2 linked regions of the Desulfosarcina ovata subsp. ovata genome follow. The protein of the gene in region 1 interacts with the protein of each later gene in a pairwise test. Links are inferred from orthologs where the notes say so. Each region holds a gene or a part of one and is shown on either strand. Other genes may lie near its edges.

The links.
Region 2: the proteins of ssb (region 1) and priA interact in binary tests that used the Escherichia coli proteins (3 or more experiments, as listed by UniProt). The link is inferred for Desulfosarcina ovata subsp. ovata from one-to-one orthologs.

Annotation. Positions count from the first base shown.
Region 1 is NZ_AP021879.1:3,608,770-3,618,307, reverse strand. The notes cover bases 1,425-4,154. They hold ssb (single-stranded DNA-binding protein), read left to right. Parts: upstream 1,425-2,389; coding sequence 2,390-2,920; downstream 2,921-4,154. Other genes in these bases: GN112_RS16015 (transposase), read right to left, coding at 3,473-4,154; GN112_RS16020 (acyl-CoA thioesterase), read right to left, coding at 3,022-3,306; GN112_RS16030 (hypothetical protein), read right to left, coding at 1,701-2,159; GN112_RS16035 (DUF362 domain-containing protein), read left to right, coding at 1,425-1,452. In the rest of the region: GN112_RS16040 (THUMP domain-containing class I SAM-dependent RNA methyltransferase), read right to left, coding at 1-1; more of GN112_RS16035, read left to right, coding at 379-1,424; more of GN112_RS16015, read right to left, coding at 4,155-4,471; GN112_RS34870 (thioesterase family protein), read right to left, coding at 4,559-4,957; GN112_RS16005 (hotdog fold thioesterase), read right to left, coding at 5,041-5,478; GN112_RS16000 (DUF1786 family protein), read right to left, coding at 5,527-6,603; GN112_RS15995 (glycerophosphodiester phosphodiesterase), read right to left, coding at 6,608-7,351; GN112_RS15990 (GlsB/YeaQ/YmgE family stress response membrane protein), read right to left, coding at 7,402-7,620; GN112_RS15985 (patatin-like phospholipase family protein), read right to left, coding at 7,923-8,831; GN112_RS15980 (hypothetical protein), read right to left, coding at 9,005-9,538. UniProt on the Escherichia coli protein: Plays an important role in DNA replication, recombination and repair. Binds to ssDNA and to an array of partner proteins to recruit them to their sites of action during DNA metabolism. Acts as a sliding platform that migrates on DNA via reptation.
Region 2 is NZ_AP021879.1:6,203,440-6,213,341, reverse strand. Bases 2,735-5,828 are described here. They hold priA (replication restart helicase PriA), read right to left. Parts: upstream 5,468-5,828; coding sequence 3,002-5,467; downstream 2,735-3,001. Other genes in these bases: GN112_RS27230 (hypothetical protein), read left to right, coding at 5,678-5,828. In the rest of the region: GN112_RS27255 (SidJ-related pseudokinase), read right to left, coding at 1-1,279; GN112_RS27250 (HAD family hydrolase), read right to left, coding at 1,333-1,956; more of GN112_RS27230, read left to right, coding at 5,829-5,983; upp (uracil phosphoribosyltransferase), read left to right, coding at 6,107-6,733; GN112_RS27220 (cob(I)yrinic acid a,c-diamide adenosyltransferase), read left to right, coding at 6,822-7,394; GN112_RS27215 (CooT family nickel-binding protein), read right to left, coding at 7,487-7,675; GN112_RS27210 (rhodanese-like domain-containing protein), read left to right, coding at 7,910-8,401; GN112_RS27205 (HEAT repeat domain-containing protein), read left to right, coding at 8,571-9,902.

The sequences.
Region 1 (9,538 bases):
TCGTAAAAGCCCGGGACAGGGAAAGGACTTGATTAAGCACGGCATCAATACTATAGCGCTTTTAAAGCGCCCCCCGATCTATTCGTCTTGCGCTTTGTTGATTTACCCTGAATGGAACCACTGGCGCAATGGCCGTTTCCTCCCAAACGGTTTTACGGGTAAGGATCGGGAATTTTATTAATTGAACAAAATTGCTTGTTCTTGCGCCCGTCTTCCGCGTTGCATCAACGCCCACATACTCCCAGTATGCAACCGTTGATGCGCCTTGAAGACGAACACAAGCCCGGCGCAATTGCGCCCAATTAATTTCATCCCCGATCCTAACCGGAGAGCACCCCTGGCATGTCCACTGTCTTTATTCGGCAAGCAACTTACGAAATGGCAACCATTCGTGGGACGGTTGCCGAAATGCTCTCCTCGGCTGAAGCGCCGGCCATCAGGCCGGGCAGCCGGGTGCTGATCAAGCCCAATTTTCTTCAGCCGGCGCCGCCGGAAAAGGCGGTGACCACCCATCCATCAATCCTGCGCGCCGCTGTCGAGTTTGCCCTGGATCAAGGCGCCCGCGTGCAAATCGCGGACAGCCCGGCCACCGGCAGTTTCACGAAACTGCTCAAAAAAGGCGGTTACACCGAGAGCCTCAAGGGCCTCGAAGTGACCATCGGCCCCTTCGAGCGGACCACTTTGGTGGATGTGGGCGAACCTTTCGGAACGATCGATGTGGCCAGCGACGCCCTGGAAGCCGATGTGGTGATCAACCTGGCCAAGCTTAAAACCCATGCTCAGATGATGCTCACCCTGGGGGTAAAAAACCTGTTCGGCTGTATTGTCGGCCTGGAAAAACCCAAATGGCATATGCGCACCGGTGTGGACCGGCACATGTTCGGCCGCCTGATCGTCAGCGTCTACGAGGCGGTCAAACCGGCCTACACCATCGTGGACGGCATTCTGGCCATGGAGGGACAGGGCCCGGGCAAGAGCGGCACCCCCCGGGAATTGGGTTTGCTGTTCGGCGGCAGGGATGCCCATGCCGTGGATCATGTCATCTGCCTGCAGGTGGGCATGGATCCCGAAACCCTGGAAACCCAGCGCAATGCCAGGGAAATGGGACTTTACGACGGCAGCGTGCACGTCAACGGCGACCTGGCGATTCTGGACGACTTCCAGTTTCCGGAACTGGGCACCCTGACCATGGGGCCCGATTTCTTGGGCCGCTTCGTGCGCCGGTTCGTCATCCAGCAGCCGACGGTGAACAACCAGATCTGCAAACTGTGCGGCGAGTGCTGGAAATACTGCCCGGCCGAGGCGATTTCCTATACCGACCGGGGCATTTCGTTCAACACGGACACCTGCATCCGCTGCTACTGCTGCCTGGAAGTGTGTCCCCATGCCGCCATCCGGGCCAGACAGCCGCTGGCCGGCAGCATCATCGAATGGTTGCGCAGCAAGTTTTGACGCCAAACATCCGAGAACCGGAAATTTGGCCTTTGCCATCAGGCGACAGCCAAAATGGACCGGCGGTCTCCACCCGCCGGCAATGAACTATCCATCTCTCGCCAGTTCATTTTTGATTGCAATCGCTATGGTTTCCAACGTGTAGGGCTTTTTGACAGACTGCCCGACACCCAATTGCTGAGCCTGCTTTACGCGCTCCGTTTCCACATACCCGCTGGCCACGACGGCTTTTTGATGAGGATGGATCTTCAAAATCCGTATTCATTCGGAGCCGCATTGACTCCGCTAAAAACGAAAGGGAGTGAATGATTGACGTAATGTCTGGTCACATAAGCCTGCGCGATGTCGTCATTGGTGTATACCAGGTCCGGTTTCCAGGTATCGATCAATTGCATGGCCTTTTTTTCCCATGCTTTGCATCCATGCTTCACTGTTGTTTCGCTTGGAATCCATTTGAAATATGTTGACTGCGCTGCAGGCAGATTCAGCCCATGTTTGAAGCCGTTCAGCTGGTCTTCGTTCCATTCCCAAACCTGGTGGTAGCTCATGATATGCAGGATTCGCGGTGACGCGGATTCTGAGCCGGCTGCAACTTCCGGTGTGCCGATAACGGCAGAAGCGGCTGTCAGCATTACGGCAATCGATGCGAGGGTACCTGATAGGGTGCATAAGCTTGATCTGTTCATACGGATGCGGATTAGGTACATGCCCGTTCCCCTTCAATTCATGGGTTTCTTCCCGTCAGGCTGTTAAAATTGCCGGAGAAATGATATGGATGCAAAGATTTACCCAGCGACGACGACTTGAGTCGCCGAAAAAAACGTTGTGTGAGAACGCAGTTCTGATAATTCAGAAAACATGCTTTAAATGTAAGTTTAAACGACATTGTTTTGAATGTACATCCCACTTTTGGATCTCAGCAAAAGGAAGGTAAAATATGGCAGGAGGCATCAATAAAGTTATTCTGGTCGGCAACCTCGGTCGGGATCCTGAAATCAGGTACACCCCCGATGGCAGGGCGGTGGCCAATTTTTCGATCGCCACCTCGGAAACGTGGACGGATAAAAACAGTGGCGAACGGCGCGAGAAAACCGAATGGCATCGCATTGTGGTGTTCGGCAAGCTGGCCGAAATCTGCGGCGAGTACCTCTCCAAGGGCCGCCAGGTCTACATCGAAGGCAAACTCCAGACCCGCAAGTGGCAGGGCCAGGACGGCCAGGATCGCTACACCACCGAAGTCGTGGTGGATATGCGAGGCACCATGCAGATGCTCGGTACCCGCGATGGCGGTGGTGGTGGTGCAAGGGGCGGATACAGTGGCGGGTACAGCGGCGGGGCCGGTGCCGGTCCCGGAGGTGGTGCTGGAGCCGGTCGCGGCGCAAACGCCGGCAACAACGGCGGTTACCCGGACCAGGGATATCCCCAACCGCCCTATCCCAACGACCAGGAAGACGATATCCCGTTCTGAAGGACTCCTGACATTCTCTTTGTTACCAACGGTGCATATGTTTGTATATGCACCGTTGTTACCCTTTCCCAGCCAGTCAAGTTCTGGCTGGGAATTGCAAATCACCCCGTCTCCAAAGAAGATTCAGGGCCAATCGTCTGGAGGAGGGTCTCCTTCAATCTGCCTTCCAACAGGGCCGCTTTTTGCGATTTCGCGTCCAGCATGACAAACGTAACATCCGCATCGGCAATCGGTACGGCGCTTTTTTTATTTATGACGGTTTGGCGGATCACCGCTGACCGGCTGCCCACTTTCGAAAGACGGGATTCGATGCAAAGGGTGTCATGCAGAAAAGCGGGGTGTCGATAGTTGATGTTAATGTTGACCACGGTTTCACTACCGTACACATTTTACAACACCTTGATCTAATGAGAAAAATTTTGCAGGTCTCGTTTATCCCTCTGGTGAAATGTCTGCAAGTCATCAGGTATTGGTCCGTTATGAAGTGAGAACGGCAAACCTCGCACCGCGAGATAGGTTATCATCCTGAGGCCAAGCTGAAACAGGCTGAGGTCACATCGATCCGAACGATGGATCTGTTTGTACAAGCCAGTCGAAAAAGCGAGAATCCCAAAAAAAAATGACCCATAAGTATGCTAGGCAACTGGCCATCATCAGTCGGGTTAACCGCTTGGGACAAGAAAGATGGCTCTTGGCGATATTGAACCCTCGGCTTTTTTGATCACTGAAAAACGTTTCAATCGTAAAGCGCTTCGCATAGTAGTCGCATGCTTTTTCAGCCGATTTAAAATTGGTTACCAGGAATATGGGCTCATTGTGATCGCTCCCCCACCAGGCCACCGCAGTTACCGGGCCATATTTTTTGTTGGTGAACTGGCAGTTTTTCATCCCTTTGCAATGGCCCTTGGGCAGTATAGTGGCAAGGATGTCGATCTGAAAAGATTCATTATCGGCGTAGATGGTAATATTATATGCCGTGCGGCAAACATATTTCCACCCAAACTTGGCCAGTGTTTGCTGAAGCGTTGTGCCGTCAAACTCACCATCTCCCAGAAAGATTACCTGACGAGTGGATTCGGGGATCAATGGATGCAGTTTCTTTACCACCTCAACATGCATGTCTTCAGGCAGATGGCCTTTTTTACCCTCAACGATTTTGAAGGCTAGTGGCAACGCGCGGCCATTGTAAATCAAACTGATCATCAAACAAATACACCCGCGTCCAACCAGACTGCCGTCAATGGCCAGGACGATTTCTTCAAGACCAAGGTGGGCCAATACGTTTTGTATGAAGGGTAGAAAGTAGGTTTGCTCGGTAACCTTTTCGTTGATGAGCAGGCGCTTGATGCGTTTTTCGGTGCTGGGCACTTTAATATTTTCGGGTACATTGAGTGCGATCTTTGGTAACTGGGTTTCTTTGCCGATAATGATGCCCGTGATCATTGTTGCCAGCGTGTTCATGTTTCTCAGGAGATTTCCTTTGAGTTCCACCGGGTAGAAAAGTTTGACAAAATCGTTGACTTTTCTATAAATCGATTTGCAGTCATTCATAAGGCCTCCATATTATAAGAGATAATCGTGGAAGCCTAATATATAAAATGACTGGTGGAATGTCCAGAATTATTATATTCTACTATATCATATAGTTATAAGTTTTTTAAAAGTGTACGGTAGTGAAACCACGGTAAACGCAAACCCACCCCTGGCCAGATCTTCAAGGTTCAGTTTGTCGTCAAAAATCGCCCAACGGGCTTCTTCCAGAAACTCCAGATAACGGGCGTTGTTGACATGTCCGAACAAATCCAGATGATACCCTCTTATCCTGATCTCAGTGTTGTGCATTATTTCTCCGCTTTTGAAGTCATCGCGCTTTTCATGTCGTGGCCGGTCAGCGAGTAAGCCCATGCTGCGGATATTCTCCGGCATGTTGGGGCAGGTGGCACACTTCCACGTATTTCCTGCATGAAGGGATGTCAATCCATTAACCCCCCTTTCTTGAATTTTTCCGTCGTATTCAAGGCGGGTTTTTTTACGCATAGTGGGGCTATGTGTGGAAAAGCCCAACGCAGAAGACGGATGAAAAGACAAGCAGGCGGGTATATTCTTTGACAGAAATCGCCTTACTCCGGCTCCGGGGCAACAAACCACTCCTTCTTGCGGTAAACCAGATCCTGGCTGCGGGCGATGAGTGTATCGCTTGTCGCGTCCATCACCGTAATTTCGTAAAGCCCGGTTCGACCGCCCCTGTGGCATTCCCTGGCCTCGGCCACCAAACGGTCACCCACCTTGGACGGGTTGAGAAAGGTAATGCTCACATTGAGGGCCACGGCGGTCTGCCCCCGGGAGTTGCTGGCCGCGGCAAAGGCCAAATCCCCCAACGCAAAAACGACACCGCCATGGGTGATGCCGTGAAAGTTGGTCATCTGTTCGGTGACCGTCAGCGAAACCCGACTGTGCCCCGGTGAAACAATTGCCACTTCAGCGCCAAGAAAACGCATGAACGCATCGTTTTGGATGTGGGCATCGATGGCCGCTGCCCGCGTTGGATCCATCATCATTTCTTCTCCTGGAAAGCGTTGCCTTTCAATTGCCACGCTTTTGGCTGGTCATAGGTAGTCGATCGGCGGAAGTCCTTCCCGCAAGCGTACCGCTTCCAACAGGCCCACCGTACCGGTCATCATGTTGTCACCCCACGGGGCCCCCCATGTCACCGGCACGCGGGCGTCAGCGATCAGCCGCCGCCGGGGCCCGGTGGCCAGAATCATTTCGACCGCATCGTAACCGAAGGCATGGCGGGTGTATGCACCGTGACCGCCTTCATCGAGAATCTGTCGATGGGAAAGCCGGCCCTCGGGAAGCGCCCGGAGAAGCCGGTCCAGCAGCGCGGCAGAGACATCCTTGGTGTGGTATTCAAAAAATCCGCACAGCACACCCGCCTCCATGGCCGCTCCCACCGTATGCGAAGTGGCGATATCGAGCACCAGAATACGCGTTTTGCCATCGGCCTGCCGGTCCTTGGAAGCTCCCAGAATGGCCGCCATGCCCGAATCCATCACATAGACCCGTTCGGCGGGCAGGCCCTCGGCGTCACGGGCAATGGTGGACAGCCGGTTCATGGTTTCCGGCACGTCGCCGGATCGGTAAAGTAAGGCCTGGGGAACCGGATCCGTTTCCAGGGCTGCAGTAAACAGGTTGTGGCGAAAGTCGAGGTGCGACACACCGGCAGGCGCGGCACCGTGATCCTGGGCGCAGATGGCCACGGCATCAAAGGCAAAAGGCACCCCGAAGCCCTCCACGATCTGCTGCAACCGCCCCGGCTGGATATCGGCCGTGCGCACCTGGGCGAAGCGGGTGTCAGTTTTCAACCGGTCGGCCTCGCTGGCCGCAACCACCCGGATACCGTGGGCGCTGACCCGGTCGCGGTCATGATGGATGGTTGCCGCGGCGGGTTCCGACATCACCACCGCTGCGGTTGCCGCACGGTCGATCAGGGCCTGGGAAACCGGCCCGCCCCCCATCTCACCACCGGTCACCAGTAGATCGCCGGTGGTCCTTCGGACGGCATCGGCCAGCACCCGCACCGGTGAGCGAACCACGGCTTTGTAATGCAGATCCTGATCCGTATCGTAGTATAAAATGTCAAGGGTGCCGGCACCGATGTCCAGCATGAGATAGCGTCCCATAAAGTTACTCCTTCATCTGTTTGGGATCGTCAACAATCAGCCCGTCCACCCCCATCGCCAGCATGCCGAGGGTATCGATCGCTCCGTCCACGGCATAGGGAAACACCCGCGCGCCCAGCCGGTGGAATTCTTCCACCTGTGGCCGGGTCAGCACCCGGTAGTCCGGATGCCACGAAAAGGCCTGGAGGCGCCCGTACCAGTCGCGCAAGCGGTCGTCGGCAGACCGTTCCGAAAGCAGTCCCAGGGCGATCCGGTCGTCTCGCTTACGGATATTTTCCAGCATCCGCCACTCGAAACTGGAAATCAGAACCGCATCGCACATCTGCTCGCGATGCGCCAGATCGAGCACCTGGCGCTCCACCGCATTGTCGGGGCCATCCGGTTCAAAGGCCTCCGGTTTGATCTCGATATTCACCAGCAGCCGGCCACGAACCGCCTCCAGTACCTGGGCCAGGGTGGGCAACCGTGCATAACGGAAACGCGGGTCGAACCAGCTGCCCGCATCCAGCTGCGAAAGCTCGGCCAGGGTCAACGTGCTGACCGCCCCGCGGCCATTGGTGGTACGGTCCACTGTATCGTCATGGATCACCACCAACCGGCGGTCCCGGGAGAGGGTGACATCCAACTCGATCATCTGGGCGCCGGCATCACCGGCCCCCATAAAAGCGGGCAGGGTGTTCTCGGGAAAACGGGCGCGAAGCCCCCGGTGGGCGATATACAAAGGCGTTGGCAAGTGATCGATATTCATCTGTTTGGAAAGCCCAGAAGGAGGAAGTCCTTTTCCCGTTAAAAAGGGAGCTATTTCTTCTTTATCACACGGTACAGAACCAAAAGGAGGAGAGCGCCACCGATAGCCAGCAAGAAACTTCCTATATTAAATCCGGTAACTGTTCCAAGCCCAAGAAGTGATCCGATAAAACCACCCACAAAAGCACCTGCTATGCCGATCAAGATAGCATTTGGCATCCAATGTATCAAGATTGAGATTAATTGCAATTGCTTTAAGCTTTTATCCATTGCTCTTCACGGATTACGAAATTACTTGTCATTCACCCATTGAGTTATGAAGGATGATCTTCCCCTTGTATAGCATTCAAGATAATGTTTTTGGGCTACGTTATCGGTCGTCGCGGTATGGTTTATACAGTTTCCTCCCTCTGGCCTTGCCAAAAACATTATCTTAAACACTGATACCAATCGTTACAATCAGGATTTTCATGCGGATGCTTCTCTGGCGAACAGCAAACTCACAGGTGCCGGATGTTCGGCGTACTTTGCAGTGTCAGGTTCGGCAACCTTAGTTTCCAATTCTGTAGCACTCAGTGTTCCACCTTGGTGACTGACACAGCTTGAGGTATGCACTCTTCCGCCTTTCTGTATCCCAGTTCAATCATCTCGGAGGCCCTATCAAATTCTAATGTACGGCATGCATTCCTGGCGATTTCTATGACAATGTCTGGTGGATAAGCAGCAAGCTTCTGGCGTGCTATGGTGTTCTGCATAGCCTCAAACGCCTGAATGGCGATATCGTATACCCCCCAGTCTCGAGAACTCCTGTTTGTCACGGATCCTTCGAGGTGGCTAATGAAATGATTGATCTTTTCACGAAACGAGGAGGACGGGAGTGTTGGAGCACAAGTTATGGCACTCAGCTTTTCTATACTCTCTGCGGGGCCGCCCAGATGGACAGCAATGGTCATGTCCGTCCTATCACCAAACGTCGGCGCAATAGGAACGGGATTTAATATTCCTCCATCAACAAGATCGATTCCTTTGTACTTAAATGGAGTGAAGAGAAGAGGTATTGCGAAAGACGCCCTCATAGCATCAAAAAGACTACCCGACTTTATCCAAATTTCCTTTTGGCCCTTTAAATCAGTAGAAATTGCAGTATATGAAATGGGAAGATCTTCGATTAATTGCCTACCCACAAGATTGATTAGTGTGTTGATGAGTTTGTCACCTTTGACCAGTCCGCTTTTTTCCCACGAGAGATCCAGCAATTTGACGATGTCGACTTTCGTTATCGAACACACCCACTGCTCATATTCACCAAGTTTTCCGGCTGCATATATACCCCCTATTACTGCACCAATTGAGGCTCCGGCGATTGATTGTATTTGGAATTGATTTTCTTCAAGCCAGTGAATTACGCCAATATGGGCCAGACCTCGCGCACCCCCGCTCCCAAGAACCAAAGATACGGTTTTCTCATTTGTTGTTGCCATAATGTCTCGGAGTGCCCTGTATTTAAATACTATAACGTGAAAGGGGACGGAAGATTGATACTTACAAAACTCCATCAGCGGGGTGAGATCATCCCCGATATGCACCGGTGCCGGCGTCTTGTAGACGACCCCAAATCCGGCGCGATCTGGGGGAATTATTTATTTCCGGCAACCTAATCCGAACACTGTATATACTTTTCGACAACGGGGTCTTTGATAAATTCGACTATCGCGAGGTTGGTAGCATAGCCTATGGCATTCATAATTATTCCGCTCCCCTCATAGCCGCTGTAAACGTGTGTGTAGTCGATCTCCGGGATAGCGATTTTCAACTTGACATTGCATCCGAAAGACCAAGTGCCATCTGCATGGACTTCTTCCATCCATACGTAGATTTCCTTGCCGTTTTTTTTATCCACCGGAACGTTGCTCTCGTGAAGCTTGTCTTCTATGTACCGCGCTACGAGGTTAACGTACTCGGTTGGAACGATCGTGTAGCTTGTTCCAGCAACGCTGTAGACCGTGTAAATGTCGGTTCTTGATTCCTTGTTTACTACACGCAGGGTCCGTACGCCCGGGCAACGGCCTGTTGTCTGCAGGTCGATGGGTTTGACGCTTGTTTGGCTGTTCAGATACTCTGTTTCAAAAACGCTATGCAGCCGAGGGGTGATATTGTGGGCGCAGCCGATAAGCAGGAAGGCAAACAA
Region 2 (9,902 bases), 2.6 Mb from region 1 along the record:
CCGGATCCAGCGGCAGGTCCGGCGGCGGTGCCGTCCCCGCAAATCCGCTGTAGTACCCCCCGAAAATATCGCCAATCATCGATTTCAGCAGGTGCGGATCGAACAAATCCCGAGTGTCCACGGGGGTGCCTGTTTCGGTCAGGCCCTTTCTGGAACTGTCACGGCAGCGGAAATGGCTGCCAGCCACCAGCAGCAGACTTAAAAAATGGCTGCCGATCTGACGGTACAAGAGGTGGCTTTCGCCACCAACGGATTCCAGGTGCTCGAAATCGCGCAACCCGGACAACCCCAGATTCGGAAAGGCGCAGGAATCCAGCCACTGGTCCAGGCGGCCGGCACGGAACCACTGGTAGCGTCCCTGGTCGTTACGGCGCATGCGTTGGGTACGGTTGTGAAACAGGGGGATCGGTGCATCGTGGATGATTCCCCGGGCAGCGAGGTGGCCCATGAGAAAGGCATTGCGGGCAAGCATTTCCCGGGCACACGGGCCATCGACCCGGGGATGGTTGGGGTAAACAAAGTAGTCGCGATGGGCCACGAAGGCGATGGCCAGTTTCCCGGGATGCCGCGTAAGCGTGCTCGGAGGGGCCAGGGGGAGACGAGCCAAACGAAACACCGGCTGCCGGCGGATCCTCAGTGGTTCCGGAATGTGGAAACGGCAATCCACCGCGTAGTCCGGCCGATGCAGCGTTTCCATCCATTGGATCTCCTTTTGCAGGTCTTCAACCCGATCATCCTTTTTTGCCAGTTTGACCACCAGCAGCCGGTTTTCCCGGGACAGCGGAGTGACCAGGCTGCGGCCGATGTACCAGGGCGTTCCAACCGGGGTCAGCGCTTTGGCCTCGAAAAGTTCCCGCCAGGCGACGGGCGGGGTCGATGACGGCCGGTTGCCCACTGGTTGCGGGCCGTGAATGTTTACCGGCAGGCTGCCCAGGGCTTCGGCCACACCACGGTGGGCACTCCCTCGGGTTTGCCGGAGCAGGCCCTCGAGGCTGACCAAGGCCCGGGATCGCATGCCGTTTGCACCCGGTGCGCAGGCCATGTCGCACATGACGCATGCGGCCTCCCGGAAGAGAAAGTAGCTTTGCCGGACCCGGCTGAAGGCATCCGATCGCAGGAGCTGTTCCAGCGCGGTGATGGTCTCCCGGTCAAGCGTCCCCGGTTCTTTTCGCGCCAGGCGTCGCAGGTCGGTGACCGCATGGTACTTCGCGATAAAATCGAAGTGGACACCGGTCAGCGCCGCTTCGGCCTGCTTTTTGATGGAATGCGATGGGGGCATCGTTCAATACGTGAATCGCTTTTTTAAAGGGGGCAGCAAAATCGACCGAACGGTTATCCCAAGCCGAGCATGGCCTCGATTTCCGCCAGCCGGTCGATATGATGATCGGCCTTGAGATCCGGATTGCGGTAAGCCACAAAAGCGATCCCGGCGGCGATGGCGGCGGTTTCATCCACCTCGGAGTCGCCGATATAGAGCACCTCTTCCGGTCGGACACCAAAGTGGTCAACCACCTTATTGAGGGATTCGGGGTGCGGTTTGGGAAACCGGACATCCATGGCACAGACCACCAGGTCGAAAAGATGCTCGATATGGTTATCGGCCAATACGCGGGCCATGGTGTCGGTGCGGTTGGTGGCCACGGCGGTTTTGTAGCGCGGGCGTAATTTTTCCAGCAGGGGCACCAGCCCCGGCTCCATCTCCATCAACCGCAGAAAGGGCAGGTAGCCCATCTGTTTGCGAAAAGCATGCGCCGCCTGGCGGGCGGCCTCATCGGGAATCATGTATGCCAGGGCGGCGTCAACGGTCTGCATGTGGCTGTAATTGGCCTGATCGGGGGTCATCTCCGGCAGACCGACATGACTGAGCACATGGTTGTAGTATGCCTGATTGGCTTTGCGGGAATCGAACATGACCCCATCACAATCAAAAGCGACGACTTTCGGATGCTGCTTCACAAAAAGGCTCCTGTAGGCGAATAAAAAGCACCGACCGGGCGGTGTCGGTGCTTTTTGATGGCTTGTTGTGGGCGGGGTTATCGCCGGGCAACCGCCTTCTAACTGCCGCTGGATTGCGGCTTGGACGGATCCGGGTTTGCCGCCGGTGGTGCCGCTGCCTTGATCTGCCCGTAAATCGGCACGCTGATGGTGGGCTTGATGGTGCTGTCCGTGGTCAGGATCACCGTGTCGGCATAGCGACCGGCAGCGGTTTTCTTGTTCTCGATGGTCAGCAGATACCCGTCCCCTTCGGTGGCTTTGAGTTCTTTCAGGGCAAAGGCGATGTCCTTACCGTTACGCGCCTTGGCCTCGACAATGCGAAACGGATAGGCCTTTTCGCGGGTAATGGTGATCGACTTGCTGATATGGCTGCCGGCCGGGCCAACCAAGCGTGCGTAAGCCGGATTCAAGCGGACAAATTTGAGAACGGATCCGGTCAGGGTCAGGGTGATCCGCCGATTGTCCGGATCGTTGGTGTAAACCGCTATATTCTTTTTAAGGTCTCTGCCACCGTAACCGCTGGTGTTGACTTTGATGCTGATGGTTCCCTCGCCACCGGCGGGGATCTGCCTCGGGTAGGAGGCGACCGAGCAGCCTCAACCGGTTTTTACCTGGTGAATGTCCAGCATGGCGCGGCCGTCATTCTTGACCTTGAAATCGTGGGTGACCTGGGTTCCATCCACCACCGGCTCAAATTTATAGTGTCGATCGGCCATCACGGCGCCGGGACGCTCCGCCGGGGTCGCCGCTGCCGGCGGGTCGGCGGTCTGGCTGGATGCGGAAACGGCCGCCGGAATCGTGGCCAACATTATCAATGCGCTGGCCAGCGCAAACGTTCGCAAGTTCATGTTGTTCTCCTTTTGGGGAAAAGACGCTTTCCCGTACCTTCATAAATACTTGGTTCCTATGTTTAAGCCGTGCCTCCAGTCCTGTCAAGCAATGCGAAAGGAAAAAATGAGGCACCGGTGGCAACGTCCGGTTTACCGGCAGGATGAGGCCAGGGGATCTACATCAGGGAAAAGGGGTCCACATCGATGGTCACCCGCACATCGCGCCTGGTGGGGAGCGCGTTGGGACCCAGCATCAGTTGGTTGACGAATCGGTGCAGGCGGGCGGTGTCCGGGCTTTTGATCAACATCTGCCAGCGATGCTGGTTGGCAATCCTGGCCAGGGGCGCTTCAATGGGCCCCATCACCTGGACCTGCCGGTGAAACGGGCCTTCGGGGTGGAGCAGGTCCTGGCAGGCGCTTCCCAATGCCCGCGCATGGATACCAGTTTGCCGGGGATCCCTGCCGGACAGCCGCACGGCGATCATACGGGTAAACGGGGGGTAGCCCAGGGCCTGGCGAAAACCGATCTCCTGATTGAAAAAAGTGACGAAATCCTGGTGCTTGGCGGCCGTGATGCTGAAGTGGTCCGGGTTGAAGGTCTGCAGGATCACCTTGCCCGGCTGCTTGCCGCGACCGGCCCGCCCCGCCACCTGGGCGAGCAGCTGAAAGGTGCGTTCGCCGGCGCGGAAATCCGGGAAATTGAGCGTCAGGTCGGCACACACCACGCCGACCAGGGTAATTCCCGGGAAATCGTGCCCCTTGGCCACCATCTGGGTCCCCACCAGGATGTCGATGTTGCGGTTTTTCAGGTCCTTGAGCAGTTTCACGACGGATCCTTTGCGGGTCATGGTGTCCCGGTCCATGCGGGCGACCCGCGCCTGGGGAAAAAGCTGGACCATGGCCTCCTGAATTTTTTCGGTGCCTGTACCAAGCAGTTTGATTTTGTCGGAGCCGCAGGCCGGGCAGGTGGATGTGGCCGGCCGGGAAAAGCCGCAGTAGTGGCAGCGGTACGCATTGGCCTGTTTGTGCAGGGTCAGCGAGATATCGCAATTTTTACAGCGTAGCGGCTGGCCGCAATGGGCGCAGATGGGGAAGACGGAAAACCCCCGCCGGTTGAGAAAAATCAGCGTCTGGTGTCCGTCGTCCAGGGTCTTCTGGATCTCCTGCTGCAAAAGGGGAGTAATGTAGCGGCGGATGCCGCGTTCGTCCCGGATCTGCGAAAGATCCACGGTCTGGATGACCGGCAGCGGCTGACGGTTGACCCGCCTGGTCAGCCCGACCGTCGAATATTTACCGATGGCCACGTTGTGCCACGACTGCACCGACGGCGTTGCCGACCCCAGCACGGCCAGTGCGTTCTGGTGGCGCGCGCGGACAACGGCCAAATCCCTGGCGTTGTAACTGAGGCCGCCATCCTGTTTGTAGGCGGCGTCGTGCTCCTCGTCGACAATGATCAGCCCCACTGTTTCAAACGGTGCGAAGATGCAGGATCGGGCACCAATGGCGATGCCGGCCTCGCCCCTGGCCACACGCAACCACTGATCGTAGCGCTCCCCCCGGCTCAGTCCGCTGTGCAGCACGGCCACGGTCTCACCGAAACGGGCCCGGAAACGGCGTTCAGTCTGGGAGATAAGTGCAATTTCCGGAACCAGCACCAGGACATGCAACCCCCTGTCAACCGCCTGGCGGGCCAGCTGCAGGTATACTTCGGTCTTGCCGCTGCCGGTCACGCCGGCCAGCAAAACGGTCCGAAACCCTTTTCCCAGAAGCGGTGTCATCCGGTTGACCGCCTCGGCCTGCTCGTCGGTGAGCACCGGCGGCCGATCCGGATCGATGGGATCTCCGAAAGGATCCCGGTAAACGGGATGATCCTCGATGCGGACCATCCCGGCCTTTTGCATGGCCCGCACCAGGGACGCGGCGGTGGGAACCCGCTTGCTGAGATCCGGAACACTCAGTCCCCCCTGTTGCCGCAGGAGGTCCAGAATCGCCTGGCGTTGGGGAGAGATCTTTCCTGACTCGGCAACGCCTTCGGCAAGGCGGACCATGCGGATCGTTTTGCGGCGGACCTGTCCTCCCTTGATCTGGCGTTCCACCACCAGCCATCCGCGCTGACGCATCTGATGAATCAATGCCCATGGCACGCGCTGCCCCACATCTTTCTTCAGTTGACGGAAATCCATGGGCCGCTTTGTTAGCGCCGTCAGAACCGTTTTCTCCAGAGGGGAGACGGCATCCGAGGTGAGGGCGGCCATCCCCGGCGGACAGAGGGTCATGACGGCGATATCGGTCAGATTCAGGCCGGCCGGCAACGCCGTGCTGATCACCTGGCCCAGGGGATACATGTAATAGGTGGCAATCCACTGGAAAAACGGGACCATCGCCGATGAAAAAAGCGGTGCGTCGTCAAGAACGTCGAGGATGTGCTTGAGCGTGGTGGAATCCGGTTCTGAGCTGGATCCGATCAGATAGCCGGTGACCGTGCGGCTGCCGAAGGGAACCAGGACCCGTTTTCCCGTGCGGATCAGCGCCAAAAGATGGTCCGGAACTGTATAACTGTAACAGTCCATGACCGGCAGGGCCACGGCAACGGAAACAATCGGTCGATGCGGACGGATTGGTTTTTGCTTGACAGGGGTCACGGCATATTTTATTTATGAATTCATCATGTTGCGGACGTTTTGCGTGATTTTTAACGCTATTGGCTACCCCTTTTCGACGGTTTCATTGAAAAGGCCCTGATCATATCACGCATTGAAAGCGTTCCCAATACCTGCTACGTTTTTTGCATGGGACCGATCGTCGCCCATCCGGCGGAGGGTCCGCATCCACCAACCATGGAGGAAAATGGTATGAACGAAATCATTACATTCAAACGCCTGATCGTCCTCATCACCGTGCTCAGCCTGATCGCGGTGCCCTGTGCCAGTTGCTTTGCCCAAAACCTGGAACAAGACCCTGAAATCATCGCCGGGACAATGGCCGGTGATGCCCTGCTGGCCAGGCCGCTGGGATTTTGTGCATTGGTCATCGGTAGTGCGCTATTTGTCGTTTCACTGCCATTTTCCGCGACAGGCGGCAACGTCAAACCCGCTTTTGACCGGCTGATGGCGGATCCTGCCATGTTCACCTTTAACCGGCCATTGGGCGAATTTTAAGATCCACCGCTCCAAGAATCGGGCAGGCGCGCCATCCCCGACCGGGTTCCGACGCCTTTGTTTTTCAATTCACCCCCAAAACGATTCCCGCGCATTGACCGTCGGGTATAAAAAGGAGGCCGTGTGCCCGTCCATCTCGTCAAACACCCACTGATTCAACATAAAATCGGCCTGATGCGCGTTCATGACATATCTACCAAACAATTCCGCGAGTTGGCCAGCGAGGTGGCCGCGCTGCTGACCTATGAGGCCACCAAGGACCTCGAGACGGAAACCATCACCATCAAGGGGTGGGCCGGCGATGTGGTGGTTGAAAACATCAAGGGGAAAAAAATCACGGTCGTACCGATTCTGCGTGCCGGCCTGGGCATGATGGACGGGGTGTTAAACCTGATTCCTTCGGCCAGGGTGAGTGTGGTAGGGCTCTATCGAAACGAAGAGACCCTGGAGCCGGTTCGCTATTACGTCAAGATGACCAGCAATGTGCAAGACCGGATCGCCCTGATTCTGGATCCCATGCTGGCCACCGGCGGAACCCTTATGGCCACCATCGATCTGTTGAAAGAGGCCGGCTGCACGCAGATCCGGGGGCTTTTTCTGGTTGCGGCCCCCGAAGGCCTCGACCGGCTGACCAAGGACCATCCCGACGTGGATGTATATGTTGCTGCAATAGATGAAAAACTTAATGATATCGGGTATATTATTCCTGGCCTGGGCGATGCCGGAGATAAAATTTTCGGTACCAAGTAACCCCGGCGGTATGGTGTTTAAAACGGATGTATGAAAACGCCCGGCGGCAGCGGGCGTTTTTTTACTTGGCCGCATTGAGGGAAAAACCATGAAAATTTATACCACTACCGGCGATCGGGGAAAGACCAGCCTTTTCAGCGGCGAGCGGGTCCTGAAAAACAATCCCCGTATCGTTGCCTATGGTGACCTGGACGAACTCAATTCGGTGATCGGTTCCGTGGTCGCCGCCATCGGTCAGGAACACCAACCCGTCAAGGATGAGCTGCAGGGGGTGCAGGGTCTGCTTCTGGACGCCGGCGCCTGGCTGGCCACCACACCGGGCGCGGCCTCGGCCCGATTTCTGAAACCCTTTGACGACAAACCGGCCAAACAGCTTGAGGCGGCCATCGACCGAATCAGCGACGAACTTCCCGAACTGAAACAGTTCATCCTGCCCGGCGGGCATCTTTCCGCCGCACTGGCCCATGTGGCCCGCACCGTCTGCCGGCGCACCGAGCGGCGGGTCCTCGACCTCGTCGAGGGGGAAGGCGAAGATGCCGGTCTCACCGGAACCATGCAGCAGATCCTGGTGTTCCTCAATCGGCTTTCCGATTATCTCTTCTTGGTCGCCCGCTATTGCAATCACCTGCATGGGTGCGCGGACACGCTGTGGAAGGCGTAATGCATCCAGACCGTTTAACGGCTCTTTGTCGAGACCTATGATTGATCTGCGCCCACGGCGAGTTGCTGTCGGATGGAGGGATGGCGCACCGCTTACAGGGGCTGGAAGACCATCCGTTTCTCACTGTTGTTGTATTGGACCATTTTGGCCTTCAGGGTTTGCTCCTCCCCGAAAATGTTGACCAGGTGCATCCCGTCGGCCACCTCTTCGATCAGATCCACATTCTCCATGATTTTCTCTTCCGCGCCGTTTTTCATTATGAAAACATTGACATCACACATAAGGGTCTCCCTGCCGGTTATGCTCTGCGCCGTTGGCTGACAAAGCGGATGGTTGTTTCTGACGGACCATTGGAATCGGGTGCATTGTGGACAAAATGGCGATCAAATGCAATACTCGCTTCGGCGGAGTGGTTAGAAATAAAATGGTGATGATTAAAGTGAAATCAAGCCATCCGGTGTCCGTGGCATGATAAAAAAGCACGGGTTCTGCAGAATCCGGTGGGATGGGTCAATATGATAATCAAACACGCTGCCAAAGAGGCATTGGTGATCGTTCTGGCTGCCGTGGTGGTCGCCATTGCGGTGTATGCCATCCGGCCGGATAAAATCGGAATCCCGGTGGCCGTCCGGACCGGTAGCGAGGACGCCGATCACGCTGCCCAGCCGGCCATGCCATCCGGTTTCTCTGAAATTGCTCTTGATGAGACGAAGCGGCTGTTCGATGCGAATGCGGCTATTTTTGTCGATGCCCGGCAGGATGTGGATTTTGACGCCGGGCATATCCGTGGTGCGCGCAATCTGGTGTTTGCCGATCAGGACCGCTGGCTGCCGGACTTCCTTGCCACCACCGATCCGGCGACTGTGATCATCACCTATTGTGACGGCGAGCACTGCCATCTCGCGCCGGAGCTTGCGGATCTTCTCTTTTTCAACGGATTCGATCATGTCTTTTACTTGAAAAATGGCTGGACACGCTGGCGGGAAAGCGGGTTTCCGGTGGAATAGATATGATTTGTCCCACACCGGCATAACGGTGGCACAGTTCTGATCAAGTATCTCCCCCAAACGACGATAATGGCATTATTGGAAAATCATTGGATGGATGGTTTCCCCGTCCGTCGGTCACCTCCTGAACTGACAGGGAACCCAACAGATTCAGAAAGGATAATGGGGAATGACACAGGTCAACGCCAAGGATTTTATCGAGGAGCTGCGTTTCGATATCCGCGAAAAGGATATGATCAAGGCCAAATTGGTTCTATCCAAAATCGAGTCCGTGGATGACAGTATCCGCAAACTGGCCCTGTTCGAACTCAACCGGGCGGATGACCAGTTTGCCATCCCCCTGATCGTGAGTCTGATTGCCGAGTACCGCAACCTGGCCCGAACCTATCCCCAGCTGCGCGAGATCCTGTACGCCAAGGCACTCTACCACCCGCAAATGCTGCTTTCCATGCTGACGCGGGAATCACGCCGTGAAGACCGTGTGGTGCTGGTGGAGGTGGCCGGAGAAATGCGTCTTGAGGGAGCCGCTTCCCAATTGATGGGAATTCTCAATGAAGACGGCGATGAAGTCGTTATCAAAGCGGTGGTCATGGCATTGGGAATGATCGGCGAGACCGCCGCCACCACCGCCATCTCCGAATATCTCTATTCCGGCAGTCTGGAATTGACCATCGCCGCCATTTATGCCCTGGGCCAGTTGGCCAGTCCCACGGCATTTCAGCGCCTTTCCGAAAAGCTGGGTGCCGACCCGGACCTGGACATCATGATCCTCGACGTATTTGCCACGGATCAGAGTCCGGCGGCCATCGACCGCCTCAACGAAGTGCTCTCATCCCATTATGCCCACCTGCGCAATGCCACCAAACAACGGCTCAGAGAAATGGGTGGCAAAGCCGTGCCCAGCCTGATCGGCAACCTGCTGCACGATGATCCGGACCTGCTTATCCATACCCTCAATGTGCTGGGGGAAATCGGCGACGAAAGCGCCATTGTACCGATCCGTAAGCTGCTGCACAATGAACCGAAAAATGCCAATGTCCGCTTCGCCGCCTATGAGGCCCTGGGAATGCTGCCCGTGGAAAAAGGTGCCTTTGCCCTGGCTCAGGGCCTGGCCGACCCGGTCCAAAATGTCCGCGCGGCGGCGGCGGCGGCCATCGACCGGAACTATAACACGATGCTGGCCGCCGGATTGAAAAACATGGTCCGTTCGGGAGGCATCGAAACCCGTCAGGTGACCGAAGCGGTACTCAATGGCGGTTGTGACGCTATTTTTCTGGATCTTCTGGAAGAAAAATCGTTTCAGGCCTGCGCACTGGACTTTCTGGGCACCACGGTTCATCCGGACGTACGCAGTCGTTTTGTGGACCTGATGCGCAAAAACGGCCATGATGCACTGGTTGCCCGGATCGGTGATACCAATGGAAACACACCCTCAGCGGCATTGACGGTCTTTGCCGTTGACGATTCAAAAATGATCCTGAACATCTATCGCGGCGCACTG